2 regions of the Planococcus chinensis genome follow, and region 2 is predicted to be linked to the other one. Evidence: riboswitches for the same ligand, from Rfam matches in the RefSeq annotation. Region 2 holds a riboswitch; the other holds the start of a gene.
What was found. A riboswitch is a leader RNA that binds a small molecule or an ion and turns the genes downstream of it on or off. The one in region 2 is predicted to bind cyclic di-GMP.

Region 1: linked by a shared signal. The riboswitch ahead of ACFSDB_RS01060 (glycoside hydrolase family protein) and the one ahead of ACFSDB_RS03535 (DUF5667 domain-containing protein) in region 2 are both predicted to bind cyclic di-GMP.

Annotation. Positions count from the first base shown of each region.
Region 1 is NZ_JBHUFW010000002.1:220,035-236,077, forward strand. It holds gene ACFSDB_RS01035 (ATP-binding response regulator) at 1-2,755, shown strand, start outside; gene ACFSDB_RS01040 (response regulator transcription factor) at 2,825-3,181, opposite strand; gene ACFSDB_RS01045 (glycosyltransferase family 2 protein) at 3,202-4,599, opposite strand; gene ACFSDB_RS01050 (HEAT repeat domain-containing protein) at 4,599-5,651, opposite strand; gene ACFSDB_RS01055 (diguanylate cyclase) at 5,648-7,252, opposite strand; gene ACFSDB_RS01060 (glycoside hydrolase family protein) at 7,496-8,377, opposite strand; cyclic di-GMP riboswitch class I at 8,424-8,514, opposite strand; gene ACFSDB_RS01065 (ribose-phosphate diphosphokinase) at 8,792-9,742, shown strand; purine riboswitch at 10,240-10,341, shown strand; gene ACFSDB_RS01070 (nucleoside hydrolase) at 10,577-11,512, shown strand; gene ACFSDB_RS01075 (nucleoside permease) at 11,564-12,826, shown strand; gene ACFSDB_RS01080 (neutral zinc metallopeptidase) at 13,172-14,026, shown strand; gene ACFSDB_RS01085 (DUF4357 domain-containing protein) at 14,219-14,662, shown strand; gene ACFSDB_RS01090 (glutaredoxin family protein) at 14,901-15,137, shown strand; gene ACFSDB_RS01095 (metal-sensing transcriptional repressor) at 15,150-15,410, shown strand; gene ACFSDB_RS01100 (rhodanese-like domain-containing protein) at 15,440-15,739, shown strand; gene ACFSDB_RS01105 (rhodanese-like domain-containing protein) at 15,736-16,043, shown strand, end outside.
Region 2 is NZ_JBHUFW010000004.1:224,464-240,506, reverse strand. It holds gene ACFSDB_RS03565 (GNAT family N-acetyltransferase) at 1-739, opposite strand, end outside; gene ACFSDB_RS03560 (neutral zinc metallopeptidase) at 1,113-1,934, shown strand; gene ACFSDB_RS03555 (RidA family protein) at 2,082-2,531, opposite strand; gene ACFSDB_RS03550 (MBL fold metallo-hydrolase) at 2,609-3,355, opposite strand; gene ACFSDB_RS03545 (spore germination protein GerW family protein) at 3,616-4,179, shown strand; gene ACFSDB_RS03540 (GNAT family N-acetyltransferase) at 4,323-5,330, opposite strand; gene ACFSDB_RS03535 (DUF5667 domain-containing protein) at 5,692-6,966, opposite strand; cyclic di-GMP riboswitch class I at 7,047-7,130, opposite strand; gene ACFSDB_RS03530 (hypothetical protein) at 7,329-7,865, opposite strand; gene ACFSDB_RS03525 (hypothetical protein) at 7,938-8,234, opposite strand; gene ACFSDB_RS03520 (alanine/glycine:cation symporter family protein) at 8,496-9,914, opposite strand; gene ilvA (threonine ammonia-lyase IlvA) at 10,135-11,424, opposite strand; gene ACFSDB_RS03510 (transposase) at 11,885-12,325, shown strand; gene istA (IS21 family transposase) at 13,390-14,646, shown strand; gene istB (IS21-like element helper ATPase IstB) at 14,643-15,407, shown strand; gene galE (UDP-glucose 4-epimerase GalE) at 15,643-16,043, opposite strand, start outside.

The sequences.
Region 1 (16,043 bases), on a different contig from region 2:
GCAGCAGGAGGAACAAACAGCGGAGTACACCGTACTCATGGAAAAGCAGGAGACGCTGAAGGAGCTTTCGAATTCGCTGGATCAGCTGTTTTTCCGGATCCGGGGCTTTTATTCGTTCCAGAACGAGCGGGAGCTTGGGCTTGCCTATGCGGAACTCCAAAATTTGAAGGATACGATAGAGGAGATGGAAGAGCTGTCTTTGACCCCGGAGGAACGTGAGCCGGTTGCGGATCTGAGTGCTTTTCTTAAGACATATGAAAGTGAAACCTTGCCGAATTCGATCGCAGCTGTCCGGGCGGAGGATTACGCGCGGCTGCGCCAGCTTTCGCGTGACGGCACCAACTCGGCGGTGAACGAATTCGTCGCCTATGCGGCGGAGTACGAGACGGCCTCTGAAAGGGACTTGCAGCAATTGAACGAGGATATTTTAACGGATGCGGAGAATTTCTCCTTTGTGCTGACATTGCTGTTCCTGCTGCTGTTCCTCGTGATTGCATTGATCATTGTGCGGGCGCTGAACGATATCGTGAAGCCGCTCGAAGGCATGCGGAAATCGATCGAAGGCTTTGTCAGCGGCGGGGAAGTCGCCTACAAGCCGCTTGACCGGTCGGACGAACTGGGCATTCTCTCGATGACGTTCCATAACATGATCCGGACCATCCAGGGGAACCAGGAAGAGCTGACGGCACAGAACCAGGCATTGCTGCTGAGTAAAGGCGAGCTGCAGGCGCAGCAGACGAAACTGGAAGAATCGCTCGAAGAAACCGAGAAGACAAAAGACCGCCTTATCCGGTACAACGAGCTGAACCATATCCTGTCGTTCACATTGGACAAGCAAAGATTGGCCAATGCGACGCTCCAATATTTCAAGAACACCTATGAAATCGACAGCGGCGTGCTGTGGCTGCCGAAGACCGGGGAATTCGCGTTGGACGGCTTTACAGAGGGCATGTTCCTGCAATTCCGGGACGAGCGGACCCCGTATCTGGCGGAGCGGCTGAAGGACCGTGAGTCGTTTACGATGCAGCGGGAAGCGCAGCATGAAAAAGGCATCGCGATGGGGAAAGTCTATATCAGCGATCTCTATGCTTCCGTGAAAAACGAAGCCCAGGAGAACATTGCGCTGATTGGCTTGTCCCGCGTGGGCCGGACGTTCTCGAAAGAAGAAGAGCAGGACATCAGCGGGCTCTTGAAGCGGATCCATCTGGCGATCGACCGCATCCAATTATACGACGCCGCGATCCACGAGCGGACGCTTAACGAACGCATCATCAACAACATCAATGAAGGCATCCAGTTCATTTCGAAGAACGGCAATATGGTGCAGCATAACAAAACGATGTGCATGATGCTCGACTGCGGCGACGTGCCGCTTGATGCGAATGTCGAACAGGGCGTCTGGATGCGCGCCATGGCGGAACAGACAACGGCGCCTGAAGCGATGCTGGCGTTCTTGCACAAATGCATCGACGAGAAGGAGTCGGCGTCGAATGCCTTCCAGTACACGGTCAAAGAACCGCATGAACGCGTGATTGACGTATACAGCACGTCGGTCGTCGTGGACAAAGAGAAGACGGGGACGATTTTTGTGCACCGGGACGTCACGCGGGAGCGCGAAGTGGACAAGATGAAATCCGAGCTTGTCAGCACCGTGAGCCATGAACTGCGGACGCCGCTGTCGAGCGTTCTCGGATTTACCGAACTGCTCTTGAACAAGCAGCTGAAACCGGAAAAACAGGAGCGCTACCTGAAGACGATCTACAAAGAAGCGCGGCGCCTGACCAATCTGATCAATGACTTTTTGGATCTGCAGCGCATGGAGTCCGGCAGCCAGGTCTACCGCATGGGCCGATTGTCGATGAGCGAAATGATCATCGAGACGGCGGAGAAGTTCCGGACGCAAACGACGCACCCGATCGTCTTTATCGATGATGCGTCGGATGTTATCGTCGAAGGGGACCGCGAGCGCCTGGCGCAGGTGCTGATGAATTTGATCGGAAACGCCATCAAGTTTTCGCCACAGGGCGGCAATGTGACGATTTCCCTGAGAAATGACTCGAAAAACCTGCATGTGTCGATCCAGGACGAGGGCATCGGCATTCCGGCCGAGGACATCCCGAAACTGTTCTCCAAATTCCAGCGCATCGACAATAGTTCGCGCCGGAAAATCGGCGGCACGGGACTTGGCCTTGCGATCTGCCAGGAAATCATCCTGAAGCACGACGGGGCGATCTGGATCGAGTCGCAGGAAGGGCAGGGCACGGCGATCCATTTTGAATTGCCGCTGATGTCGGAGACCGTCGAATACGCCACTCAGGAAGGGGCGGAGGGGAATCCGCCGGTGATGATCGTCGAAGACGATATGAGCTTGGCGCTCTTGCTGTCGGAGGAATTGAAGCAGAACGGCTTCAAAGTGATTTACCACACGAATCCGGAAGAAGCGTTCAAAGAGGCGAAACGCACCCCGCTGGTCGGGGCGGTTGTCGATATCCTCCTTGGCGAAGAATTGAGCGGCTGGGACCTGGTCGACATGATGAAAAAAGGTGCGGAGACGAAAGATATTCCGATCGTCATTTCCTCTGCGTTGGACCCGGTGGAAGACGTGCAGAAAATCATGAAGATCAGCCATTACCTGACAAAACCGTATGCACCGGTCGATCTATCGAAAGTGATGAAGGACCTGATGGATGGCCAGCACGAAGAAGGCATCATTTTTTACCCTGAAAAAGAGCCGGTTTTAGACGGCGACAATTAAATGACAGCCCGTTGGAAAATGGCTGCAACGAAAAAACGAACAGGCCCGCTGCGGGCCTGTTCGTTTTTATTAGGAAGCTACTATTTTCTCCACCAGTCCGAGGAGTTCCATCGGACTGAACGGCTTGGACATGAAATAATCCGCGCCTTTTAAGATCGCTTGCTCCCGGTCTGCATCCTGCGCTTTTGCCGTCAGCATCAGCACACGGGTGCCGTTCCCTTCTTTCCGGACTTGCTCGAGCACTTCCATGCCGGTCAGGTAAGGCATCATATAATCGAGGATGATCAAATCATACGCATTCTCCCGTATTTTTTGCAGCGCTTCTTTGCCGTCTTCCGCTTCTTCGATCCAAAAATCGTCTTCGAGCGTATCGGCAATCAGGATGCGCAAAATGTCTTCGTCGTCTGCCACAAGTATTTTCTTCATGTGTGTCTGCCTCCTAAAACTTAAGATGAAATTCCTTTGCGCTTCATGTCGCCCCAATGGGCTTTTTTGCGGAACGCGGCGAAAATCCCCTGGACCCGCCATACGACCATCAGCGGCCGGTACCAGAACGCTTCGGTCAGCGCCCAGAAATAGAGGCGCGCCAGATGGGAAGCTTTCGGGTATTTATGGAGCGTCAATTCCTCCAGCAGGACGGCCAATGCGGAAATGAGCGAACCGTAGAAGATCGTCACCAAAAAGAGGATGGCGGCTGTCTCGGTATCGACGAGCGAGAAGAAAAAGCCCCCGAAAATGATGAAATATCCGACAAACTCGAACACTGCACCGAGAAGTTCCACGAGCAGAAAATAAGGCATGGACAATAGGCCGACGGAGCCGTATCTCGGGTTCAGCATCATTTTCCGGTGGGACCACAGGGTTTCGAACAAGCCGCGCTGCCAGCGGATGCGCTGCGAGCGGAGCACATCGAGCGATTCCGGAGCTTCGGTCCAGCACACGGGGTCGGGGATGTATTCGATGCGCTGTCTGGACTTTTCTTCCCGCAGCAGGCGGTGCAGCCGTACGACCAGTTCCATGTCTTCGCCGACGGTGTTTTTGTTGTATCCGCCGGCTTGGATCACGCGCTCTTTGTTGAAGACGCCGAATGCGCCGGAGACGATCAGCAGGATGTTCATATGGCTCAATGCAATCCGGCCAATCAGGAACGCACGGAAATATTCCACGATCTGCATCAGGACGATCGGGCTCCTCGGCAGGTCGATCACTTCCACCTTGCTGCGGGAAATGGTGGAGCCGTTGGCGATCCGGACAGAGCCGCCGGTCACGATGATCTGGCCGTCCGATTCGATGATGGGCTTCATCGTTTTGAGCAGCCCGTCATTTTCCAGGATCGAATCCCCGTCAATCGCGCAGAAATACGGGTAGGAAGCCAAGTTGACGCCCGCATTCAGTGCATCCGCTTTTCCGCCGTTCGCTTTTTTGATCAAGCGGATATAAGGGAAGATGGTGGACTGGTAGATCGCTACGATCGGGGCGGTTTCGATGTGCGTGCGCACAGCGAATTGGATCTCCTTCATCCCGAATTCGGCAATCATCCGGTTCGACGTCTCGTCTTTCGAACCGTCGTCAATGACGATGATTTCCTTTTCCGGGTATTCCAGCGCCAATAAGGACCGGACCGTGCTGACGACGCCGACTTCTTCATTGTAGGCAGGCACAAGGATCGACACCGGGTACGTATTCTGGTTGCGGAGAAAGTCTTCCGTGGATTCCCGGCGGTCGAGTTGGTCCTCCCGTTTCACTTTGCGGAATGCCAGCATGAAGAAGCCCAAATAACTCAGACTTGAAAAAAGCATATAGGCGATAATGGCGTAGGCCAAGAATTGAAATAAACTGTGCATCAGGCTTCACTTCCTAACAGGGACGATTTCCACTGGTCTGCCATATCACGGGCATAGCGGTCGGGATGATTGGCGGATAGATGGGCAAGCAGAATATCGCCGTCCGAAAACTGGACCAGCGCTTCGGCTGCGGAATACCGGACCCACCAGACCGAATCGCCGAGCAGATCGCTGAGCACTTCTTTGAACCGCGACAATTGCAGCCTTCCGGCAATCCGGGAAGCATACATCCGCTCCGGCCAGGAAGCCGACTGGAAAAAAGGCAGCAATAGGCGGGGGTCGCTCAGGTATTGCAGGTGGAGGATGGCTTTCAGTGCCTGAATGCGCAGTTCCCCTTCCTGCGTCGCTAATTCGTCCTCGATGCGGGGAAGGAACGCGATCAGTCCGGCCATGCCGATATAGGAAATCGCGGCATGCTTCCGCGCTTTGTTCGCGGGTTCATTCCGCAGCGCGGCATCCAGCTCTTCGAGCCTTGTCGGTTCTTCGAGCCGTTTGAACACGTCGATGTACAGGCGGGCCGGCGCATCGGGGTACTGCGCTAGTACCGAAAGGGTCTCCGGTTCGTTCAAAGAGGCCAACGTCCGGATGAGCTGCTGCGTTTCCTGGTCCAGCTGGGAGCTCTTGCGGAGTTTTTCTTTCAGCAAGGGCTTGAGGGATTCCATATGGAAATCCTCGATAAAGTACAGCGTATTCATCCGGACCGCCCACGTCTTGCGCTTGAGCTGTTTGGCGTAATGCGCGGACAGGAAGTCTTCCGACAGTGTGGCGACAAGCGGCGAATGGACGCCGCCTTTGGTCACGGAGACATAGCCGTTCAGCAAACGTTCCAGGACCACGGTTTTGTGCGGGTTGCTGCGGATTTCCTGGACGAATCGGTCATCGGCGGAGTCCATCATATAAGAGCTGAACGAATCGGTTAATGCATGGTATTGCTCGACGATGGCTCCTTCTTTCGCGGCGAGTTTCTGTTTGCGCAAAGCCAGGACGAGCAGCAGGACGAGTTGGCCAAGGAGCAGGGAGACGCTTAGGATCCAGTAGAAATAAAGGCTCATTTGAACATCCTCATCGTCAGCCGCTCCACGCGCGCCACCACTTCCTGGGCATAGAACGGTTTGACGATATAATCGTCTGCCCCGTTTTTCAGCGCCAGCACAATGTCGGACTCGTTGTTGCGGGAAGTGAGCATGGAAATGACAATGTTTTCATGGGGATACTGGCCGCGCACATGATTGAGCACTTCCAGGCCGTCCATTTTCGGCATGACGCCATCAAGCAGGATCATGTAGTTCTCCTCGGCGTTGTACCATTGGGATTCCACGAAACTGGCGCCGTCAACGTATTCCTCTATGCGAAGATCGAATTCCTCGGGCTTCCAGCCTGAAAACTGTTTTGACACCAGCCGGCGCACGAGGGAATCGTCGTCGATAATGATGATGTTGAGGTGGCGTTTGAGATCGCCCTCAGCGGGTTCATAGACGATCGTTCGGTTGCGCCCGTTTTTCTTCGCCTGGTACAACGCCTGGTCCGCCATGCTCACGAGCAGATCCTGTTTCACCCGGAATTCGCTGATGCCGGCTGAAAAGCTTACATGGAACGGCTCGGACGAGGCGGATGAAAACGCGGTTTCCGCAAAAGCGGCGCGAATCCGGTCCACCAGCAGGACGGCTGCTTGCGCTTTGGTGTCCGGCAGGAGCAAGGCGAATTCCTCCCCGCCGTACCTGAAGAAATAATCCGACTCCCGCTTCATGTTCAGGAGGAGCTGGCTGAATGTCCGCAGCACTTCATCTCCGGCAGGATGGCCGTAATTGTCATTCACTTTCTTGAAATGGTCCAAATCGAGCAGGACGAGCGTGAAAGCGGTGCGTGTCCGCTCCGACAAGTTCATCATTTGCGGCAGGACATGATTGAAATACTTCCGGTTCCCGGCTCCTGTCAGTTCATCGTAAAGCGTCCCTTGGGAGATCGCTTCCTGGTTCCGCAGGCGGTTCCGGACATAGGCGGCGAAAAAGGGCAGATTCAAGGGCTTGGCAAGAAAATCGGTGGCGCCCAGCTCCATCGCCCGGATCTGGTTGTCGATCCGGTCATCCGCACTGATCACGGCAATGGGCAGATAACGGCTTTTGGCCGCTTCGTGGATGCGGGTCACGAGGTCGAATCCGTCGGCATCCGGCAAGTGGCTGTCCAAAATGACCATCTGCGGCTGGAGGGTATAGAAAAATTCCATGCCTTTCTTGCCGTCCAGGGCAATCACGACCGGAATGCCTTGTTGTTCTAATGATTCTTTGATGGAAGCCGCGAACGCTGCGTCCGCATCGATGACCAAGACAAACGATTTCTTGCCGGATGCGTCTTCAGGGGAGCTTGGCGCTGCTTCAGCGGCGGGCTCTTCTGGCGTGAAAAAGGCCGTCAGTGTGGCCATGAAGTGTTCCAGTGACTGGACCGGCAGCAACGCGGTGCTGTCTTCTGCGAACGAGGCAAGCTGCGTTCCGCAAAACTCGGACAGCTCCATGAGCCCGATGGTGCCCGCCGTGCCTTTCATCGTATGTAAAAACCGGTAGACTTCCCGTTCCTGGACGTGTTGTTGGGCATGCCATTTGGAAAAGTCCTGTTTCATTCTATTGGCAAGCAATGCTTTGTAATTGACTGGGGACATCTGGGTTCACCTTCTTTTGAAAAAATTTCTGGATGGTTGTTATTATACTATATCGCTTTCGAGGATGCCTTGTCTGACAGCCATAATATGTAAAGTTATGTATAAATAGATAGTCTTTTATTGCAATTATTCTGGATGAGTTGCGGCGAAACGGCTTCGGTCTCTAGCGGCGGCAGCTTTGGAAAAGGGGGATTCACAGGTTCCAATAAAAAAAGACACGCTGATATCAGCGTGTCTTGGATATTAAGGCTGCAGCGTCATCCAGCTGCCGACATGGTGAATGGCATTCCCTTTGTAAGCAGGGTTCCCTGCGTAATGGGCAGCGACTGCCGCAAGTTCCTGTTCCATGAAGGCTTCGCCTTCTTCGGCAAAAGTGATGATGCTGCCTTCATCGGTCACATCGGTTTCGACGCCGACGATGATGCTTTTGCCCAGGCGCTGGGCCATGGCCATTTCGTTTTTGACGATGTCAATGATCATCGGCGCTGAATCACGGTAAGCCATGATGCCGACACCCGCCGTATTGGCGATGACCCACTCTGCGAGCAGGCCCGTGCCGTATGTGTTTTTGTAAGGGATCTCATCAAACCAGAATGGCATGTCGGCTTCCAGCGGAAGGCCGATTTTTGCTGTGCTTGTATGGGCTCGTTTAAGAAGCGCTTGGAACGATTTGACGGTTGCTGCCTGGTTGGTATTCCAGCCGCTGTACAAATAAGGCTCAACGTCCAGATGGACACCTGCGAACCGGGTGTTTTCCGCGGCCTGCGCCTGATAATCGGCTACCCAGGACAGGAAACGGTCCTGATTGATGTAGCCTTTTGGCGCTACCCATGAAGGGGCTCCGTCGAGTGCATAGATGTCGATGCCCCTCGCTTTCGCTTTCTCGATGAAACTGCCATAGGCCGCTTTTGGAATGTCTCCGTCGATTTGGACGTAGACTTTGTTCAGTCCTTTGCTTTCCAGGAAAGCCAATGTGCCTGCTTCGTCATTCACGAACAGCCAAGGATTCCAAAGCCAAGTCGCACGGACGGGTTGGGGCGCTTCGTTTGCTTGCACATGTCCCGGGCTGGCCAAAGCCATCAAAGAAAATAATGCCATGACAATCACCACCGCTTTTTTTAGCATTTTCTATTTTCCTCCATTCTGTCAGCCGAGGCCCACAGAATGGATGCCTGGCAACCTGACGACCGTGCACTGGGAAACAGTGTGTAGGCTCATGGCTTTGCGTCCTTACCTTTCGGATAAGTTTGCCTTTTTCAGATGATTTTCCTTATTGTACCGCCTTTGGACGACTTTAGTCCAATTACTATGGAACTATTAATTTGACGAGTGTTGGAACCGTTTTTGTGATTACAGGGGATATTCAGCAGGCTCTAGGCACGGAAGGGAAGATGGGCCTCTTAGGAGTTGGCTAAAGCGCTGCCAAAAAGGTATCATGAAAGCAACTGCGGGAGGCCGCAGGCAAGATTGCTTTGCTTCATCGGAGCGAATCGGCTATCCGGTTTTACAAAATAGAACTTTGCGGAAGGGGACCTGAAATTGCCATACCAATTAAGAAAAAACTTTAAGCTGTTCTCTTTGAATTCAAATCCCGAACTGACCAAGGAAATCGCGGAGCTGCTCGGCTGCGAACTGGGCAAAAGCTCCATCACCCGCTTCAGCGACGGGGAAGTCCAGATCAACCTGGAAGAAAGTGTGCGCGGGGCGGAAGTCTTCCTGGTCCAGTCGACAAGCCAGCCGGGAAATGAGCACGTCATGGAACTCTTGATCATGATCGATGCGCTGAAGCGGGCATCCGCGGAAACCATCAATGTGGTCATCCCGTATTACGGCTATGCGCGCCAGGACCGGAAAGCGAGTTCGCGCGAACCGATCACGGCGAAGCTCGTGGCGAACATGCTGGAAACCGCAGGGGCAACCCGCATCATCACGATGGATCTCCACGCGCCGCAGATCCAGGGCTTTTTCGATATGCCGGTGGACCAGCTCTTGGGCGAAACGGTCATAGCGGCGCATTTCCTGGAAAAGGGATTGGAAGATGCGATTGTCGTTGCGCCGGATAACGGGGGACTTGGGAGAGCGCGCAAGCTCGCAAGCGACTTGGACGTGCCGATCGGCTTTATCGACAAGCGCCGGATGAACCCGGGCGAGCCTGAGACGGTGAACATCGTCGGGGACATCCAAGGCAAGAACGTCATCATCATCGTGGACATCATCGATACGGCAACGACCATCTCCTTGGCGGCCAATGTCCTCGTCGAAAGGGGCGCAAAAGCCGTCTATGCCTGCTGTACGCACGGCGTGTTGTCCGGCGGGGCGATCCAGCGGATCCAAGAGTCGGCTGTCACGGAAGTGGTGGTCACCAACACCGTCCGCATCGCTCCGGAGAAGCGCATCCCGAAACTGACAATCCTGTCGGTCGCGCCGCTGCTGGCGGAAGCAATCGAGCATGTGCATAATGAGAAACCGGTCACGCCGCTGTTCGAGTGATTCCGAGGGATTGCTTGGTTCTTCCGCAAACGAATAAAAAATGCTTCGGAAAAGAGGCAGGCACGGGAAATGGGCTCACGCGGTTGTGGGCTCATTTTTCTTTGGCGTTTTGGGGAGTGCCTGAACTAGCCATGCTCCTCTGCTTTTACGGCTCGAAGCTTGGAGGACGGAACAGGAAACCGCCTCTGCCCGAAATACCGAAGGACAATCTTCAATGGGCCGCAAAAATTTCCGGATCATTGCATTGCCGCACCTGAAGAATCATTGATATCCAGTTTTAAGGCGTATAAAAGCAGCGGGGAAATGGCCGGGCTTTGCCAGCTGGCAATGAATGAAAAAGAAGAGATTTTTAATATATCCGTATATTTTAAAAAATAAGCGATTTTTAAATAAAAAATCTATGAAAACGCTTTAAAAAAACGAATGATAGTTATGAAAAAACTTTTAATGTTCGTGTTTAGGTTGACCTCTATAAAGATCCTTGCTATCATTAAACCGAATTTAAAATCGAATAATGTCGTATAAGATTGGGGATATGGCCCGATAGTTTCTACCAAGCCGCCGTAAAGGGTTTGACTACGAGGTAAGTGATAAATGGAGAGTGCGTTTGGTGCTTTCTTTTATTTATACGTGCTCTAGTCAATGCTCCGGTAGCCTCCGGAGCATTTTTTTATTTTAAAATGCTTTTATTTTTGTGAAAGTCGGTATGGCAGGGAACTTTTGATAACGAGAGGTTTGTGGCCGCATAGGGCATTATTCGAGGGGCTTAACAAGAAAAAGGTTGAGTGATGCAGGAACAATTTAAAATCATTCACCAAGAAGGGAACGGAAAAAATGAAAGAAAAAATTTACTTTAATCATGACGGCGGCGTGGATGACCTGGTTTCGCTGTTTTTATTGCTGAAAATGGACACAGTGGAGCTCACGGGCGTTTCCGTCATTCCGGCAGACTGTTATTTGGAACCGGCTATGTTTGCGAGCCGGAAAATTATTGACCGCTTTGGAACCGGCGGCCTGGACGTGGCTGAGTCAAATTCACGCCCTAAAAATCCTTTTCCGAAAGATTGGCGCATGCATGCGTTTTATGTCGATGCCTTGCCGATTTTAAACGAATCTGGAACAGTTAATGCGCCGGTGGCTGAACAGCCGGCACATCTCCATTTGGCTGAGACGGTTTTGGCAACGGAAGAAAAAACGACGTTATTGTTTACGGGGCCGCTTACGGATCTTGCGCGCGCATTGGACGCAGCGCCTGAAATCGAAGAGAAAATCGAACGGCTGGTCTGGATGGGGGGCACCTTCCGTGAAGCCGGAAATGTCCATGAACCTGAACATGACGGGACCGCGGAATGGAATGTGTTCTGGGATCCTGAGGCCGCTGCCCGTGTATGGGACAGCAACATTAAAATCGATCTGGTGGCGCTTGAAAGCACCAACCAAGTGCCGCTGACGTTGGACGTACGGGAACGCTGGGCGAAGGACCGCAAGTACATGGGCGTTGATTTTCTTGGGCAGTGCTATGCAATGGTGCCGCCGCTTGTCCACTTTTCAACGAACTCGACTTACTATTTATGGGATGTGCTGACCACCGCATTCGTCGGGAATCCAGATCTGGTAAAAGTACAGACCATAAACAGCATCGTTCACACAGACGGCCCGAGCCAAGGCCGTACAGTTGAAACCGCGGAAGGGCGGCCTGTGAATGTCGTTTATGACGTGAACCGCGACGCGTTCTTTGACTATATGACGGAACTGGCCAAAAAGGCTTAACGACTCGAAAAGTGCCTCGTGAACACGACTTAATATGAAAGAGGAAAAGAAATGACTATTAAATCTCGGCTCAAAATTATGATTTTTCTCCAGTTTTTCATCTGGGGAAGTTGGCTCGTGACCCTTGGCTCGTATATGATCAATACCTTAGATTTTTCCGGTGCCCAAGTTGGCGCGATTTATGGCGCATCTGGACTAGCATCTCTTATCATGCCAAGTCTGGTCGGGATTATCGCTGACCGGTGGGTCAAAGCGAACCGGTTGTATGGCATCTTCCACTTTATCGGTGCGATTTTCTTGCTTGGAGCCGCACAAGTTTCGGACCCGACCGTTATGTTTTGGGTCATGTTTTTTAACGCGGTATTTTTCGTGCCGACGATTTCATTATCTTATACCATTTCCTATATTGGGCTGGAAAAAGCAGGGCTTAATACGACAAAGGAATTTCCGGGCGTTCGTGTATATGGCACCGTCAGTTTCATTTTTGCCATGTGGCTCATCAGTTTGGGTGGCTTCGAGTTAAGCAATCTGCAGTTGTACATTGCCGCGGGGGCTGCCGTTTTACTGGCACTCTTTTCACTGGTTCTGCCTGATTGCCCGACATCAAATGATACCAATGACAAGTCATGGACAAGCCGGTTGGGGCTCGATGCATTTGTCCTGTTCAAACAAAAGAGAATGGCTGTCTTTTTCTTGTTTGCCATGCTGATCGGAGCTGCACTGCAGATCAATTTGGCTTTCGCTAACCCGTTTCTTCATGATTTTGCGCTGAATCCTGCTTATGAAGAAAGCCTGACGGTTAAATATCCATCGATTCTATTATCGATCGGACAGTTTGCAGAAGTCATATTCATTCTTGCCATCCCATTTTTCTTGCGTAAATTCGGGATCAAAACGGTCATGCTTTTGAGTATGGCGGCTTGGACATTGCGCTTTGTTCTATTAGGTTTTGGAGATCCGACTGGATTGGGGTTCATCTTATTGCTCCTATCGATGATCGTGTACGGTGTAGCGTTTGACTTCTTTAATATTTCCGGCTCGATGTTTGTCGATAAAGAAGTGGATCGCCGAATTCGCGGTAGTGCCCAGGGCTTGTTCATGACCATGGTGAACGGACTCGGAGCTTATTTGGGGGCTGTGATCAGCGGTCAAGTGGTGGATTATTTAACGGTGGACGGCATAAAAGACTGGCAGAGCATCTGGCTGGTTTTTGCGGCCTATACCCTCATTCTTGGAATCCTGTTTGCGGTAAGTTTTAAATCCAGAAAAAGCCCGGATACAGTGGAGCAGGCAAATACTGTACACTCTGTCTGATTTAGAGTGAAGGCATAGGCTATAACAAAAGCAGCGATTTCTCCGCAAAAAGAGAAATCGCTGCTTTTTTGACTTTCAATGGCCGGAATCGTCAGCCAGGAGAGGATAAATGGATTTCTCCAGCTGGCGAATTGGGTTAGTATTGTAAACAAGATAAATTTAACAGAATAATCAGATAAATATGGTATACTGGAAAGAAAATGGGTGCTGTTACATAGAAGCGTTTTCTCAGGCAAATAAGAAGCGGTATTGCGACTTTATTCAAATGCAGGCTACACACATTGGAGGTGGAAACTGAACGGGGAACAGGGCAAGGCCAATCCCAGGAAAGGAGAAGTTACCGTAATGAAATGGCCAGCAAACATCCTGTTGGCCGCGGTGCTGGTTTTAGTGCTGGGCGCATGCGGGCCGGAACAGGAAGCATCCACTGATGGAGATGCCGAAGAAGGAGCGGTTGAGGAAAGCACGGAATTGGAATTGGTCGAGCTGCCGAAGGCGCCTGCAGCTGGAGCCGGTGAAACCTTGGGCTACGGGTTTACGGCAGAGGAAAGCAGCGGGGCGATGACCAGTTTTTTGGAGCTCGCGATCAACGACGTCCACAGCATGTGGGCGGAGATGATGGTGCAGGGAGGCTACAGCATGCCGGTCGTCGACTATATCCTGACGTATGAAGGGGAAACGGAAGCGACGGGCTGCACCGCTTCCGGGGAGACGGGTCCCGGCGATGCCTTCTATTGCGCGGAGGAAGACCTGATCGTGTTTGTGAACGAGTTGGCGATGGAGATTTGGAGAAGCGCAGCGGAAGCGGACGGAGGTCCAGAAGCCGGCGCTAAAGCCGGGGATTTTGCGGTAGCGGCTGCGATGGCCCACCTCTATGCGCATTCACTCCAAGGCGAATGGGGCTGGCTGCCCGCCGAGGCGGAACAGGAAAGCCCCGTGCCTGCTAAAGAGATGGAACTGAACGCGGAATGCCTGACCGGAGTCTGGGCGCAGTCGGCGTACGGCAGTGACATGCTGGATACCGGTGCTGTGGAGCGGACGATGGAGACCTTGGCCGGCGCCGGCCAATTTGACGGAGCCGAAAACGAGGGGGAAGCAGCGCCGTCCGAGCGCGCAGCTGCGTTCATGGCCGGGTTCGACAGCGGCATGGTGAGCAGCTGTGATCCGTATCTGGAGGGCGAAGGTGCAACACAGAAATGAAGGAAGCCAACGCGCAAAAGAAACGAGCCTGCAGCGATGCAAGCTCGTTTTTCGTTGGCTTTTATTTCAACCTTTGCACTTTTCCGGTCACAAGCCTATCAATTATAAAAGGCGTCCCCTTTTCCGCCGTTTTTCCCTATCTATAAGATGACCGGTCAACACATCCGGATCACTCGGAAGGAAGGTGAAGAGATGGAAAAGGACTATTTTATCAAGAAGGTTCTGCATGAACGATACGGGGAGCTGTATCAGTTTTTAGAGGTGGACAAGAACACAGGAGAGGAGAAAAGCGTCAATCCGTTCAAAGCGGGATTGCTGAGGGGGGTATATCCGGAAGAAGGCCCTCCGCAGCTTTTCGTGAAATCAAAGCGCGGGGCGGATGCAAGAGGCTTTCACCGCGGGCAAGGGTTCGTGGTGCAGAAAGGCTCGAAATTCGCCGCGTCAGTGTCGGCGAAATGCCCGAAGAAGTATATCCGCCGCCGGGAAGAGCTGATGCTCGCCAAGCTGCTCGTGCCCTTGCATACCCAGCTGCTGGTGATGGAGGACATCGAGTTCGACAGCCCGATGGCCGCGCTGGGTGCAGCGATCGGCGGATGGGCACGGGCGGAGCACGGCTGGAAAGAGCAGGAGAGGTGAAGCACCGGGAGATTGGCGTGTTCCATGGGCAATGAAAATATCGCTTGCAGGCTGCATGTCCCCGGAGTTTCCGGTTACGGGCAGCCTATTTTTATGGATGCCGGCCGGTGTTTCTTGAAATCCGGATCCTTCGAAAATTATTTTTTATTCACGCAAGCACTTCGCTTGATATCTATATACCCCCTATGGTATATTTTATTTACCCACGGGGGCATATAAATTAGAGGAGGAAGCGAATATGTCAAACCAAGTTACAGTTTATACGACGAACACTTGCCCGTATTGCACAATGATGAAAAACTTCCTGGACCAGAACAATGTCGCGTACACGGAAGTGAATGTGCAGCGTGACCCGGTAGCGGCCAACCGCCTCGTGCAGGCGACCGGCCAGATGGGCGTGCCGCAGACGAACATCAACGGCCAATGGGTGCTCGGGTTCGACCCGAACCGTGCCGCTGACCTACTGAAAAACTAAGGGGTGAGGGGCATGCGGTATTCAAAATCGGTGAAGCATCGGATCGCCCGCGTGGATGGCCAGCTGGCCGGTGTTGTCCGCATGCTCGAAGGCGGCCGCGGCTGCGAGGACGTTGTCGCACAGCTCAGCGCCGTCACCCACGCGCTTGACCGCGCACTAGGTGTCATCGTCAGCGAGAACCTGGAGCGCTGCCTGCAGGAAAGCGGCGCGCCGGAAGACGAGATCGAGATCAAGGTCAAAAAAATGATCGAACTTTTGATGAAAACGGAATAAACACAAACCATTTAGGAGGAATTATCATTATGAAATCTATTACAACTCAGGAATTGCAATCATTATTGGAACAAGGCAAAGAAGTGAACATCATCGACGTGCGCGAAACGGCGGAAGTGGCAAGCGGGAAAATCCCGGGCGCTGTCAACATCCCGTTAGGCTTGGTCGAATTCAAAATGAACGAATTGGACAAATCGAAAGAATACTACATCAACTGCCGTTCCGGCGGACGCAGCAGCTCCGCGTGCCAGTTCCTGGACAACCAAGGCTTCAACGTGACCAATGTCGAAGGCGGCATGATGGCATGGGAAGGCGACGTCGAAGGATGAAAAAGCCATTATTCCTGGTGCTGGCAATCATCGGCGTCTTGCTGCTGTCGGCGTGCGGACAGGGTGCCGGCTACGAAACGATCGGGATTGATGAAGTGGCTGCCAAGCAGGAAGCGGGCTATACCGTGCTTGATGTCCGCGAACCTTATGAATTCGAGCAGGGGCATATCCCGGGAGCGGAAAACAAACCGCTTACCGCACTCCAAAGCGGGGATTTTGAAGGCCTGCAGGAAGATGCGAAATACGTCGTGATCTGCCAGTCGGGCAACCGTTCGAAACAGGCGAGCGACATCCTGCTTGAGGA
Region 2 (16,043 bases):
CGTGCGCGGGCGACAGCGATTCGAATTCCGGGAGCGTCAAAGCCAGGTGGCAACAGATTTCGTTTTCGTCGATAAAGCTCAGGCTCATGCCGATCGTGATGCGCTTGTACGTCGCTTCCACCACAACGAGCTTGCCGCCGAGCGATTCCATGCATTTATTGAAATACGGTCCGTCGAGATCGTCCGGGCCGATGCTACTCGCGTGTTTCGACAAGGCAAGATAGAATCGCTTGAACTTCTCGAACTGCGCCGGTTCGGTGCTGACCGAATACTCGACGCCTGCGCACAGGCCATTCCGGATCATCGATTTGAACGGCTCCGAGAATTCCACATGCTCCGGGCTTTTGAACGAGGCGAGGTCCGTCGCAAAGCCTTCGCCTGCGTAATCGATATCGTAATAGCCGACAAAATCCAGCACATTGGACCGCACCGGGTGGAAGCGCACAAACTCGCAGATGATGTTGTTCTCTTCGCAATACGACTGGAACGCCCATTGGAACTCGTCCACGAGCTCCCATTTGTCCCCTTCGCTGCAGCCCGAGATGACCGGTCCGCCGTACATGAGCGGCGTGACCAGGTCGTAGTAGGTTTCGCCATCGACCTTCACCGCGATTTCCCGCTTCAGGAACGTATGCTTCACCGTCCCCTTGCTGTGCTGGAACTCGAACACTTCACATGCGCCGTCGCCGACCGTTTCATAGGAGCGGCCACCGGGCTGGTTAAAGAATAGATCCCTCATTGAAATCCCCTCTTTTCTTTTATGTACAGGAGCGGAAAGTATACGTATCCCATCTAATGCCTTCATCCTAATCCTGGCAGGTTAAAAGGAAGTTAAACTTGCTGAATAAAACCTCTTCCAAAACCTATTTAATCCAATAAATTCATTTGTTCCGGATATAAAGCTTTAAGCGGAGCCCACAATTGTCATTAGCCAAGCGAAAAAAGGAAGTAATCCGCAAATGGATTACTTCCTTTTTGTGCATTTTCAAATAAAAAAAGTCTATCCGATTATCAATTATGTGATAGAATAATAAAAGTTTAACAAAACATTCTGAAATTAAATCACCGCCCCGCCTCTGGATATTCCAATCGCAAACGAGGAGATGATCATCATGTTGAGAAAGACATCCCAGATCCTACTAGCCATGGTCGTCTTCCTGCTGATCCCTGAATGGAATACCCTTCAGCCCCCAACGCAAGCGGCAGAAAATCAGGAAACTGTCGTTCTCCAACCTGCCGCCTTGGCAGCGAAAGAAGCGGCTCCCGTCAGCCAAGCGTTCACCAAGGGCCTGCCGAAGGGTTACTCGATGCATGATTTTCTTGTTTACGTCCTGGCGGATGTCGAAGCTTTTTGGTCTCCGCTCATGGTGAAGGATGGCTACGCAAAACCGGACGCCGGGTATTCATTCCCGGCTGCTGGAAAGCCCGTTCTTACCGAATGCATTCTTGACACACCGGATGAGCCGGCGCTGGCCTTCTATTGCAGCACGGATGACCGGATTGTCATGACCCTGCAAATGGCCACGCAGCTAAAGGAAGGAACCTATAAAACCAATGCGGAGCCGCCAAGTAAATACAAGCCCGGCGATTTCTCCGTGGCGTTTGTCCTGGCACACGAATACGCCCATAATCTGCAGACCGAACGCGGCTGGCTGCCGGAAAACGGCGACGAAGCGCCGAAAGCGACTTCCCGGAGCCTTGAGCTGAACGCCGATTGCATGACGGGCGTATGGGTCCATTCGGTAAACGCGCGCCGCCTTCTGGACGCTACAGATATCCAGGAAGTGAAGCGGACACTGGCGGATATCGGCCAAGACCCGTCGGTGACAGATCCGACGCACGGGACGCCGAAAGAGCGTACAAAGGCTTTCCTGCTTGGCTATGACTCCGGAAAGGCTGCGAGCTGCGAACCGTATTTGACCACGCGTTATTAAACGGATTATCAAAAGCAAAATCTAAAATTTGCAGCACGCAATCTGCAATCCCTATGCCAATAAAATCTGCATAGCTGTCATATAAACAAAACAGCCGCTCCCAGAAATGTAGATTCCCGGGAGCGGCTTTCTTTCGCCAATTTATATCTATTCTCCGCTTTCCATAACGACACCAGCAACCAATTGAATCTCGACCGGTGCACCGCCTGGCAACGACGCCACGCCCACAGCTGTCCGTGGTCCGATTCCCGCATCGCCCAATTGTTCGTATAAGTATTCGGAAGCAAAATCGGCGAGCGCAGAATGTGCTTCAAATGTGTCGTCTGCGTTCAGATACACGGTGAGCGAAACGATTTGTTCAAACCGCTCCCCTTCCGCAAGCAAATTCCGCGCTGCAGCGAGCGCATTGGCAGCCGCTTGCCTGACTGCCGCTTTATACGCCTCAACGGGCTGGTCGGTGCCGACTTTCCCCTTTTGGATCAGAACGCCCTTATCTCTGGGCGTCATCCCGGCGGTATAGATCAGGTTGTTAAACCGGGTGGCCGGAACATACTTCCCCTGGGGAATCGGGTGGTTGGTTTCTTCTATCTTGTCCATTTCGATACAGCTCCTCTACATTAATGCCCTATTCTGGTGCAACCACTGCCGTTTGGTAATCCCTTAAAAAATGGAAGCTATTTTAATTCCTTTTCAACAAACTCAATATTCCCTTCATGCCGCGCTATCAAATGTTCCGGAATCGGCTGTCCCCGGTAAAGCGCATCCTTCCTGCCAGCCAGCAACCCTTGAAGATATTCCAAATCCTCCTCAATTCGCCGGAGAATCTCCGCCTGCGAATCAACAATCGCACGGCCATGCCCCGGAACCAGCGTATGGATGCCATGTTCGATGATCTTCTCTTTTATCTTCTCCAAACTCTCTATGTATTTTACGCAGGAATAAAAGACGAACGGGAATTCCAGATCCGATAACACGTCGCCTGCTACCACCAGCTTGCGCTCCAGGAAAAACGTCGCCATCATGTCATCCGTGTGGCCCGGTATTGGCAAGAAAAGGAGCGTATCATCCGAAAATGATTGGGTCGTCTCCTCCATGATTTCCTGATCAATCCTCAGCTCCCCGAGCGCTTTGTCCCGTGCGACATACCACTGCAGATCAAATGCCCGCACCTTCGCCATCGGATCATGCCGTTCCTTGATCTTTTGATGGCCAATTGTATGCCCATACGAAAACTCCGAGAACCCGGCAATGTGATCCCAGTCCGCGTGGGTGTAAATCACATTCAACGGCTTGTCCGGAAGCGCCGCTTTGATTTGCGCCAATTCATGCGGATAGAAGGTCGGATCAAACAGAAAGCACGCCTCCTCCCCTTCGATCAGCGTCGCGTTCGTCTGCCATAAACAGCTCTGAAAAATTTTCATGCAAATCCCCTCTCAATTGCAAGTATCGTATTCCATCCCCTAGATGCACTGTCTTCAATTTGTTTATGCAATTCCATTTCATCCAGTATGCGCCTGAAGAAGAAAACCGGCAATCCCAGAAATAAAATAAAGGGATACCTCCGGAGAGGGCGAATCTATACACTATCAGTTTCACGGGGGATGCAACTGCCGCCGCTTCGGACACAGAAAACTACCGGTACTTTGCCATGGGTGCACTCTATTTGAAAGGAATGAAGAACATGGATGAAAAAGTGTTTACACCATTCAAATCGTCTCCGCTTCTTCCGATTTTCGAAAAGTTTTCAAAAGTACGCGACGTTTCACTCGTCTACGGCGACCCGATCGAGATGCAAGGCCGGACCATCATCCCGGTAGCCAAGGTCAAATACAGCGTCGGTGCAGGGGCCGGCTTCGGCTTTGAGCGGGAAGGCGATGAAGGGTCACCCGGCTCAGAGGAACTGGAAGGCGGCCAAGGCGAGGGAGCTGGCGGTGCGTTCCAGATCAAGCCCGTCGGCATCTTTGATGTGACTTCCGACAAAGCCGTCTACCGGCCGATCGTCCCGATTGAACTCATCCTCTTGTTGCCGCTCATGACAGTCGGACTCGCCTTTATGATGACATCCAACCAGGACAAGCCCGGCCGCATGGAACACATGAAAAAAGGCCAAATGCGCATGGGCGGCCGTTGCAAAACCAAAGGGCAAGGGATGAAGATGAAAGGCCAAGGCATGGGCATGAAAGGCCAAGGCACGGGCATGAAAGGCCAAGGCATGCACATGGAAGGCATGGGACACAGCGATTAAGCGAAGTTAGCCGATTAAGAAAATGGCAAAGCCGTCTGGAATGCTTCATTCCAGACGGCTTTTATCGGTCCACAAGCTGCTTAGATTCTTTTAAATCCTTTCAGCAAGAGAGACACCCATGTCATACAAAGAATTTCCCTCTGCTACACTGTGTGCGAATTCTCTTCAATTTCCGCCCGGTACGCCGGGAAAAATGCTTGATCTCCCCGCTTCCCTGTCGCTTCACATAACGCCCCATACACATCCGCGTTCCAGATTTTCTTGCCGACAAAAAATTCACCTTCCGCTTGTCTGCCGAACTTCTTCTTGAACAAATACAATGTATCATCCGGCAGGTTGGTCCGTCCGCCTCCATGATGGACCAATTCAAAACCGTTCGCTTTCCCCCACACAGCCAAGCCATATTGCAGGATCAACGCAGGAAATAAATGATGGAATTCTTTCAACGTTCCCGTCAGATGGGCATGAAGAATCTTGCCGCTGGTGAAATTCAAACTCATGCCAATCACTTGTCCTTCGTACCATACTTCCACCAGGACAAGGTTCTCTTTGAACAGCTCCAAGCACTTGGAAAAATACGCATCGTCGAAATAGTAGTATCGGCTTGCTTCATTGCGCTGCATCGTGGAATAGTAAAGGGTCTTGAACAGCGCCAGGCTCTCAGGTTTTTCGATAATCCGGTATTCCATACCGGCCTTCAGCGCATGCCGGATATCTCGTCTGCACGAGCTGGAGTATTCCTGCTGGATCGGATCTTCATGGGCTGCCAAATTCGTTATGATCGTATGCCGGTAAAAAGTCACCTCATAGCAAGCCGTAAAATCCTGCGCATTTTCAACGAGCGGATGAAAACGGACAAATTCGCTGACCACTTTGTTCTCCTTGCAATACGACTGAAAGGCCTGCTCGAACTCTGCCACCAACTCACTCTTGCGCCCTGCTTCCACATAGAGAATCAAAGGTCCGCCGTATCCATAAGGTGTCACAAGGTCGTAAAAGGGGCCGCCCTGCAGCGGATATGGAATTTCCCGTTTGATGAACAGATGCCTAATCCGTCCAGCATGGTGTGAAAAATCGAAAACCACCGTTTCCCCGCCTTCCATCGCTTCATACAATTTCCCGTAGTTCTCTTCGAAATATAAATCCTTCATATGGCCCCGTCTCCTCTGAAAAGTGACTTGATACACACCGATTTCTTCTGCCGCCTTTCTTGATTCTTCCAATCTGCGACCGTACCACAAGCTTCTCTTGTCCTATTTAATTTTCTGAGCCGAAATAAATAGGAAAACTTTCCCTTTAATTTTCAATCTATAGAAACAAGGTTAAAATGAAGTTAATTTTTTCTCTACCTGAAATAAATAAAGTGGGCACCAACAGGAGACCCTAACTTTATGCCGGTAACTTTTTGAACATTGGATTACATGCGCCAACAAAGAAAAAGCCCTCTAACCGGTTTCCCGGTCAAGGGCTGCATGTTCTACCAACTGGATCTGTCGTCTTACAAACCCTCAATCAATCCTTAGGACTTTTCCCTTTGTCCTGAGCATCTTGTTTCTCGGGTTTATCTGCTTTTGGCTCTGCTTTCTTTTCAGGCTGAGCTGCTTTCGGTTCTGCTTGCTTCACCGGCGGAGCGGCCTTTGGTTCTGCTTTCTTCACCGGCGGAGCGGCTTTCGGTTCCGCTTTCTTCACTGGTGCTGCCACTTTCGGTTCCGCTTTTTTCACCGGAGGAGCCGCTTTAGGCTCTGCCTTCTTCACTGGTGCAGCTGCTTTTGGCTCTGCCTTTTTCACTGGTGCAGCCGCTTTTGGTTCTGCTTTCTTCACTGGCGGAGTTGCTTTCCGCTCTGCCTGTTTCGTTGTCTCATTTTTTACAATGGGTTGTGCTGGTTTTTCAGCGGACACATTTTTCTTTGTAGCTGCGCCCATTACCGAGAAGCTTTCGCCTTCTTCTGTTTCTACTACCTCCGGCTCGGCCGGATCTGCAGCTTCTTCCTCAGGGCCTTCTGTGATGACATCTCCTGTTTCTGTTTCAGTTTCAGTTGTTTCTTCCTCTGTCACTTCTTCTTCCTCTGGAGCTTCTTCTCCGACAGATTCTTCAAGCTTCGCCAATTTCTTATCGATTTTACGTTCCAAGCGTTCCTGGGCCTTCACCACATTTTTCGCCAGTGCTTCTTTGGCCTTCGGATTCTCTACTTTCTCCAGTGCAGCTTGCAATGCTAGAAGGTTGGAACTGAATTTTGCTTCCAATGCCGCACGGTCTTCGTCGACCGGTGCCTCCTCGGATTCCTCAGCAGCTTCGCCTTCTTCTGCCTCCGGATCTGCCGGCTCATCACCAGCCTCATCTTCTGCACTTTCTTCATCAGCAGCTATTTCTTCCGGTGCTGCCTCTTCATACGCCTTTAACGCTTCCTCTTGCTGGGCAATCGCCCGTTCCAGCGTTTCAACCGCGAGCTCCACTTCGCCTTGGGCAAACAAAGCCTCGGCTTCTTGAATCCGCTCTTCCACGAATGAAGCAAAGAGTTCAGCTTCCTTCACATCATCGAACGTCAACGCAAGCTGCACATTCTCTTGCAGCTTTTTAATGAAATAGAACCAGTCCCCCGGCAATTGGGCAGGTTCGTCCGTTTCAACTTCTTCAGGCGTTTCAACCCCTTCAGTCTCTACTGCTTCCTGCTCTTCTGCCTCGTGCCCGTCTGCGAAAACGAGGGTCGAGCCCAAACCGAACGCAGTTGCCGTCGACACCAACCCCACTGCGAAATATCGCTGCATCTTCTTTTTACCCTTAACCAAAAATAAAACCTCCCAAATCAAATTTGTATTTGAATCAGAAGAATTTAGAAATCAACCGGGAAAGTTTTCATTCACCATTCTTCAGCAGCCCAGCCGCCGTGGCACAAGGCTTTAGGCCTGAGACTTTGCGTCACTTTCTTTCGAAAGCTTTGCCTTTATTGAAATGAAGAATGGCGTTTACGTTGCCCTTGCTTTCGGCATGTAGAAAAACCTTTCTTTCACTAATTCCATTTTACTCCGAGCAGAAGAAAGTAGAATAGGTTTTAAGACATTTTTTATTTCCTTTTATTTCATTTTATGTTTTTGGGGAATTGTTTGCGTGCCAGGCACGCAAACAATTCCCCATGATAGAAGCAGCTCGCCTATAGTTTAAGATTCCCAACGTCAGAAAGGGCGCCTTCGAGCCGCAGGAATTCTTTAACCGCCCGCATATAGGAATCCGTCGCGCTCGGATGTTCATATTCACCAATCAATCCGGATTCGAATAAACTAGTTTTAAGCTGCATCAGTTTTTCTTCATCATCTTTAGAAAGGGGTTGATCCGTATACTGCAGCTTTTCAATGATCGGCAAATAGTTCCGTTCAAGGATGAGATGTGCGCCCCAAAGATACTTAAAGTCGGTTTCCTCAATCGAAACGTCCATCTCGGGATGCGACATATCAGAAGCGGCTGCGAAGGCATCTGATAGCGCCTCCAGTTTAAGCCTAATATATGTAGGGTCAGCTGAAATCTGCGCCGGACTCACCCCCATCATAAAACCGGCATTACGGGTAGTTTGTTCAAGGTTAGAAGCCAATTTTCCTTCATATATATTCTCTGCCTTCTGCCACTTATAGAGAAACCACCCGCTAGCCATTAATGAAATGACTAAAAACCAGATTAACAGTTTATTCTTCATCTACTCTCACCTCTTTTATTCCATATTATAGCAAATAATAAAGAGCGCCCCAACGGACGCTCTTCACTCCACTTATTTCACCAGCTCCGCAACTACTCCTTCACTTCCATCTTCTTTAACCTCTTTCGAAAAACTCATCGCTTGGTAACGCTTTTGCAGTTCTTCGTCCGGCTCCTCGAAGATGATCGCTAAAGGGCGTAATGCGATGTGTTGATCGATTTCAGCAAGTTCATTCAGTATTCCAGACTCATTGGTTTCGAAGTACTCCTTCACTGCTCTTAACTCCTCAGCACTAACTAAATCTTCAATCGCTTGCGTATTTAAATCCATCCTATCCCTCTTTCCACAATAAATTGTCTGCATAGCCATGATGCATCCTCTTCTTTTCTTATTCCCTAACCCACTGGAAACATGCTCATAAAATGCCTTTTAAATCGAGCCTTAAACGGGCAGAGACACTGCCATGTTTACTCCCTTCCATCAGCAGCTCTATCCTGCGAAGAAAACCGATCCCCTCCTCGCTCTCATCCGAAAACGATGAATCTCTTAAGTCCCTGACACAAAACAAGCCTTGAACTCTCCTACTCGAGTGTTCAAGGCTTTCATACTTTTTATTCAGCTGGGATCGTGTTAGTACTCGTAACCCTCTCTCGCTGCTTTTCTTGCTTTTTTCCTTCTCTTCTCTTTCTGGTCTTTCTTGTAATACTCTTCCGATGTGAAAAACTCGGTCGTCAGTGCTTTCACTTTCCCGCTTAGCAGCAGGATGGCGATGACGTTCGGAATGAGGATGGCCGCGAGCATGATATCGAGGAAGCCCCAAATCACTTCTGCTGCACCGACCGCGCCGAAAATGACGGCCAGGATATAAACCACCTGCATGCCGTAGGAAGCTTTCGTACCGAACAGGAACTCCGCCTGCTTCGCGCCGTAGAACACAACGACCAGGATCGTTGAAAGGACAAAGAATATCAAGGCGATAGTGACAAGAATCGCGCCAAATTCACCGAAATACGATTCAAATGCCAAGCTCGTCAATGCAGATGAATTGTCCATGGCCCCTTCGCCCGTCCAGACACCGGATGACAACACCACAAATGCCGTTGCGGTACAGACGATCAGCGTATCGACGACCACGCCAATGACGGCCCAGAACCCTTGTCTTACAGGATGGTCGGTCATGGCAGCTGCGTGCGCAATCGGCGCTGTGCCAAGCCCTGCCTCATTCGAATAAAGGCCGCGGGCAAAGCCCCAACGGATGACTTCGACAATCGCTGCACCGGCAAACCCGCCCATGACAGGTGCCGGAGAAAAGGCGTTGCTGAAAATCAGCTTAAAGAATTCCGGCACTGCGCTGACGTTCATCACGAGAATCACAACTGCACCGCCGACATAGAACAACGCCATAAACGGAACAAATATCTCCGTCACTTTCCCAATCCGCTGAATGCCGCCGAAGACGACGACCGATATCAGTACGGCAGTTGCAATGCCCGTCCATAGGGCAGGAATCGCGAATGTCGTTTCCACCGTACGGGCAATCGAATTCCCCTGCACCATGATGCTCGGGATCAATTCGATCATCAAGGCGAAGGAAAACCAGACGCCAAGCCACTTCATGTTCAAGCCTTTCGTCATGTAATACATCGGCCCGCCGACAAACTCCCCGTTGGCATTTTTCTCGCGGTACTCGACCGCAAGTACGCTTTCAGCGAATTTGAGCGCCATGCCGATTAGCGCAATGACCCACATCCAGAAAACCGCGCCCGGCCCCCCGAACATGATCGCAGCCGGCACCCCGACAATATTCGCTGCGCCGATCGTGGAAGAAAGCGCGGACGTCAGCGCCTGAAACGGCGTGACCGTCCCTTCGCCTTTCGGTTTCTTGAACACACTGCCAAACGTCTGTCCGACGATATAGCCAAAATAACGGAATTGAAAAAATCCAAGTTTAAATGTCATGTAGAGACCTGATAACAGCAACATCGTGATGAGAGGGATGCCCCATAACCACGCTGAAAAATCAGCGACTCCCTGTAAAAAACGATCCAATTTCTTTCCCCCTATAATATTTCAGTATATGAAATGTTTCCCTTGGGAAAGATGTTTTAAACTTGAATCGGGAAATTCATTAATAAAATATGAATCAAGGGCAAGAGAGCATTGGAACAGAATATAAAGAAAGGCATTTCCTAAACCCCTGAAAGGAGCCGGAAATGCCTTTTGTTCAAATCATATGCTATATCACTATCACTTGAAGATTACTTAATCATCAAATCAGCAAGTTGAATAACGTCGGGTCATTATTGATTTCCTTATACGGAAATCCGTTTTCATTCATCCGTTTTAAAAGGGGCGCATAGTCTTCCCGGCACTTCAGTTCAATCCCCACGATAACGGGGCCTGCTTCGCGGTTGGTCCGTTTGGTGTATTCAAAATGCGTAATGTCGTCCTGCTCCCCCAACACCTGGTCCATAAATTTGCGCAACGCACCCGCACGCTGGGGAAAGGTGACGATGAAGTAATGCTTCAGCCCTTCGTAAATCAGCGATTTTTCTTTGATTTCCTGCATCCGCTCGATGTCATTGTTGCCGCCGCTAATGACACAGACCACGTTTTTCCCTTTGATTTCTTCCTGATAGAAATCCAGCGCGGCCACCGACAACGCCCCCGCCGGTTCCGCGACAATCGCATTTTCGTTATACAACTGCAGAATGGTCGTGCAGACTTTCCCTTCCGGCACAAGAGCGATATCATCCAACACGCCGCTGCAGATCGCCACCGGCAATTCACCGACCTGCTTGACCGCTGCGCCGTCGACAAAAGTATCAATCGAATCAAGCCGGGTCACTTTGCCATGGTCCAGCGACGCCTTCATACTGGCAGCTCCCGCCGGCTCGACGCCGATCAGTCTCGTAGATGGGCTGATTCCTTTTAAATACGTTCCGATGCCTGACGCCAATCCGCCACCCCCGATGGCACAAAACACATAATCCGCAGGCTCCTGCATGTCGTTCAGGATCTCCACGGCCACGGTGCCTTGGCCGGCAACAACCAGTTTATTGTCAAACGGATGGACAAACACCTTTTCTTCGGCTGTGCAGTATTCCATAGCCGCTGTATAGGAATCATCGAACGTGTCACCTGTGAGGACCACCGATACATATTCGCCGCCAAAGCGCTTTACTTGGGAAACTTTTTGGCTAGGAGTGGTCAACGGCATGAAAATCTTCCCTTCGATTCCCAGCGCAAAGCAGGAATACGCAACACCTTGGGCATGGTTGCCGGCGCTGGCGCAAACGATTCCTTTCTTTCGTTCCTCGAGCGTCAGGCTGCGGATGAAGTTATAAGCCCCACGCAGTTTAAACGAGCGCACCACTTGCAAATCTTCCCGTTTCAAATAGACGTTGCAGCCGTATCTGGCAGAAAGAAGGTCGTTCCGCTGCAGCGGCGTTTTAATGACGACATCTTTCAGCGCCTGATTTGCCACCATAATTTCTTCTACAGATACTTTCGACAACGTTGCGTTTCTTTCCAATTCTTCGATGTTGCTTCTAGCCATAGATGTCACCTTCTTAATTTAGTATTTCCTTACTCTAACATAATATATTGCATATTTGAAAAGAATATTTCGACAATATCATTGCTGCTCTTGAAAAAGCCAAAGAAGCCTTTCCTCAATCAGTTGGTGTCTGCTGGAAAGGCTTCTTATGACGGGATATGCGGGAGCTAAGCAACGGCTATCAGAGGCCATTCTTGGAATTCATTATTTATACAATAAATTATCCTTAATATTTCACTTGCAAAGGATTCACCCTGTGTATGCTGCCATTTTGTCTGCTAAAACTATATTTTACTAGTAGCTCTGTTCTATGCAGTCAATGGCCACATTCTTCTCAATTAGAGGCTTAAATCTCCGCACAAATGGCTTTTTCATTACGCAATGCTCAATTTTGTACTTTTGCATTTCATAACTCTGTACTTTTATTTTGCACTACACATCGATGCTGGCGTATTGCTTCATGACAAACCACTACCACTTATTGATCAAAGCGGAGCGGGATCCGCTGCACAAGATCATGAGCCTCGTCAACCGACACTATAGCGCCTCTTACGCGAAACGGTACCTGCATATCTGGCGCATCTACCAGAAGCGCTATTTCGCGAAGGAAGTCGATTCCCGGCTCGGACTTTTGACTGTCAGCTCGTATATTCACCGCAACCCGATTCAGACGAAAGTGCCGATGGTGAAACGGCTGGAAGCCTATCCATACAGTTCGTTCCCGCTGTATTGGGATGACGGGCAAGCCGCTCCCGCTTTTTTGGACAGAGAAACGCTGCGTGAGCTTTTACCTGAGCCGTTCGAGAAGAACAACATGGCGTATTGTATGTACTGCCTGACGAATGCGCAGAACGCAGAAGAAGATCCGCATGTGGAAGATATGGAACCGCCGGTGATGTAGCGCCGGCGGTTTTCTTTGGTGAAAAGTTGGTCGAAGAATCTCTCTTCCAACTGTTCCCATTTCGCCCTTGTGTACAGCTCATTTATGACTATTTATTCTCCCTCATAAAAAAGCTTGAGGAACCTTACCATTATCGGTTTTGCTAAGTTCCTCATGCAAGATTGGTGTACATGTTGAATTTTGTTTATCACAGGGGCGCATTACTACGTTTTTCACATGGTTCCAGCAGTTCCCATTTGGTCCCTGTGTACGGCGCAATTATGGATATTCCCCCACTTCCATAACTATGCAGAAGCCATCCTCGAAATCAGTTAATTTCACTGAAGGTGGCTTTTTTTGCTATGCAATTGTAGTGAATACACGAAATCTTTCCGTACACAGGGTCGCGATTTTATTAATCCACCATATGGCCCCGCCTCCTTTGAAAAGTGACTTTCCTACAATTAAATTATGTATCACTGCACATCTTCTTAGCTCTCTCGCTCTTATGCCCTCTGAGGTTCTGCGAGAAGCTGCTTCTGCCGTTTTACTTCGCGCATCTTGTTTTCCTTAGAAATAAAAACAGGAAACTCTTCCCTTTAAGACGACAGTATAGAAGCAAGGTTAAAAGGAAGTTAATTTTTTCGGCTTAGTATCAATACATAAAGCGAATATTTGAGGAGGAAATTCCTACATGGTAGCAACTTCGAACAACCGGACTTCATGGTTCCAATATTTTGTAGTGTAGTTTCGGTAAAAGCATATGAAATGTTGCCAGGTAGATATTTTATTAATTTACTCATAACCAATAGCGGCTATAGTCAATCTTGATTAAGACATACTTGCATCGGAGGAAGACTACATATAGAAAAATATAGTCGCCGAGGATGTAAGAAAGTGACTTTTTTGGTCGGGCACTAAAACTTGCATAACTACCCATTTCATCCAGATGTTTAAAGTATTATAAAAAGTTTGCTGTTAGCTTGTGTCACTGCCGGTGGTAAACTACCCAATAACGCCGTTTTAAAATTCCCCATTTATCAAGGATAATCGACATATACCACGTTGTAGAGGAGTATGTGTCGATGTTGAAAATGGAGGAATTTTTTATGATACGGGAGTTGCACCAAAAAGGATGGTCATTAACAGCCATTGCCAAAGAGACCGGTTTCGACCGGAAAACCATCCGGAAATACATAAAAGCCGAACAGCTCCCTCGGAGCTGCAAGCGAACAAAACGGCCAAGCAAGTTAGATCCATTTAAACCTTACCTGCTCCCGCGGATCCAAGAAGGCACCACCAATTGTGTGGTGTTACTAGAAGAGATTCGAGCGCAAGGGTTTGAGGGGAAAAGCACCATCCTAAAAGATTTTGTGCAGCCGCACCGGGAACAACCCAAGAAACAGGCGACCCGGCGCTTTGAAACACCGCCCGGCCAGCAGGCACAAATGGATTGGGCAGAAGTCGGCCTCTACGAAGTGGAGGGCTGTCTCCAGAAAGTCTATGCGTTCCTGATGATCCTAGGGTATTCCCGGATGAAATACATCGAATTCACGACCGATATGAAAGCCGAGACCTTGATGAAATGCCACATGAATGCCTTCGCTTATTTCAACGGCATCCCCAATCAAGTTCTCTACGACAACATGAAAACGGTCGTCATCCGGCATACGCCGATAGAAATCCGCTTCAACCGAACCTTCGAAGACTTTCTCGCTTACTACGGGGTGACGCCGAAGGCGTGCAAGCCTTACCGGCCCCAAACGAAAGGGAAAGTGGAACGAACGGTCGATTACATGAAGCGGAACTTCTTTCAACGGCGGCACGAACCGACGCTCGAAGCACTGAACCAGGACATGCGGAAATGGCTGGATAGGACCGCGAACAAGAAAAAGAATGAAACGACCCAGGAACCGCCGGTTCAGCGTTGGGAAAAGGAACAACCCTTTCTCCAAGCATGGGGCACGAAGGAGTTGTTCCCGACCACGCATTGGGAAATCCGCGAAGTCAGCCGGGATTGTTTTATTTCGTATCTCGGCAATAAGTATTCCGTTCCATTCCGGTACGCCGGTCATCAAGTGAAGATCAAGGTGACGCTGGAGAAGCAATTGGAGATCTACGATGAAGTGGAATGCATTGCACAACACCCGATTTTGTCCGGCGAGACACGCGTTCATGTGCGCTTTGAACATTATGAAGGGCTGCAGGAGGCAAAAGAAAAAGAGCAGAAACGAGCGAATCCCATCGGTTTGGCGACCCAGGATTCCACCGTTTCCACTCCTTACGTTGAAGCACGTCCCCTCGCAGCTTACGCCGCCTTAGAAGGAGGTGATTTCGAATGAAATCTATCCTCGAAGAACGGCTGAAAGAACTGAACTGGTCACATACGGCCAGCCAGCTCGATGATTTGGTCGAGAACGCTTCTACCCATAATGTATCATATTTCGACTTTTTACACACGGTCGTTTCGGGAGAATGGGAACACCGGGAATCCACCGAGTTGAACCGCCGGGTTCAACGGGCAAAACTCCCATATACCAAAACCATCCACGATTTCGATTTGGCGTTTCAACCGAGCCTCAACGAGCAACGAGTCAATGAAACCCTTACCTGCCGGTACATTGCGAATGGCGAAAACCGGCTTCTTCTGGGACCGCCAGGTGTCGGGAAAACGCATCTGGCGATCGCGTTTGCGTTAGAAGCCATCACCCAAGGGTACAGCGTGCTGTTCTTAACCGCAGCCGATCTGGTTGCCGAGTGCCATAAGGCAGAAGCGAAAGGCACGGTGCCCCGGCTCATCAAGAAGTGGACACGGCCGGACTTGATTGTCTTGGATGAAGTCGGCTACTTTCCGTTTGATGAGTTCTCGGCGAATATCTTTTTTCAAGTCATCTCGAAGAGATACGAGCACGGCGCGATGATTCTGACCTCGAACAAATCGTTTATTGAATGGGGCAAGGTATTCGGGGATGACGTCTTGGCCACAGCCATTCTCGATCGCCTGCTTCACCATTCGGTAACCTTTAACATCAAAGGCGATTCCTATCGCCTGAAGGAAAAGAAAAAAGCCGGAATTTATCCGGCTGCCCCGACGGCTGATTAGCAAAAATGGGGAATTTTATTCCGGCAATAATGGGGAAAAATAAACCGGCGTTGACAGCTTGAATGCCAAAAAACCGCCTGCAATAAAATTAAGGGTTTCGAGGGCGGTTTCTTAACATTCGTTTTAGATGAAGAAATTTAATTGCATTTTGTAAGATGGCATGATGTTCAATTTTCTAACCTTAAATGAATTGCTTCATCTGCTCATTCACTAATTAAGTATTTGTAAGTTAGCTCTAGATAGGTATATGATTTTCAACTACATATCCATTAGGATTCTGTTTTTGCCATTCCCATGAATCCCTACACATTTCTTTAATACCTCTTTCCGCAACCCATCCTAATTCATTTTTTGCTTTTAATGGATTGGCATAACAAGTAGCAATATCTCCGGATCTTCTATCACTAATTAGGAAAGGAATTTGTTGGCCAGATACCTCTTGAAATGTTGTAACTATTTCGAGTACGCTATAACCCGTTCCAGTCCCTAAATTGTAGGCTTCTACACCGGTCGAGGACATCACTTTTTCTAAAGCTCTTAAATGGCCAAGAGCAAGATCCACTACATGAATATAATCACGTACACCCGTCCCATCCGATGTTGGATAGTCATTTCCAAACACTTGCAGTTCTTTCA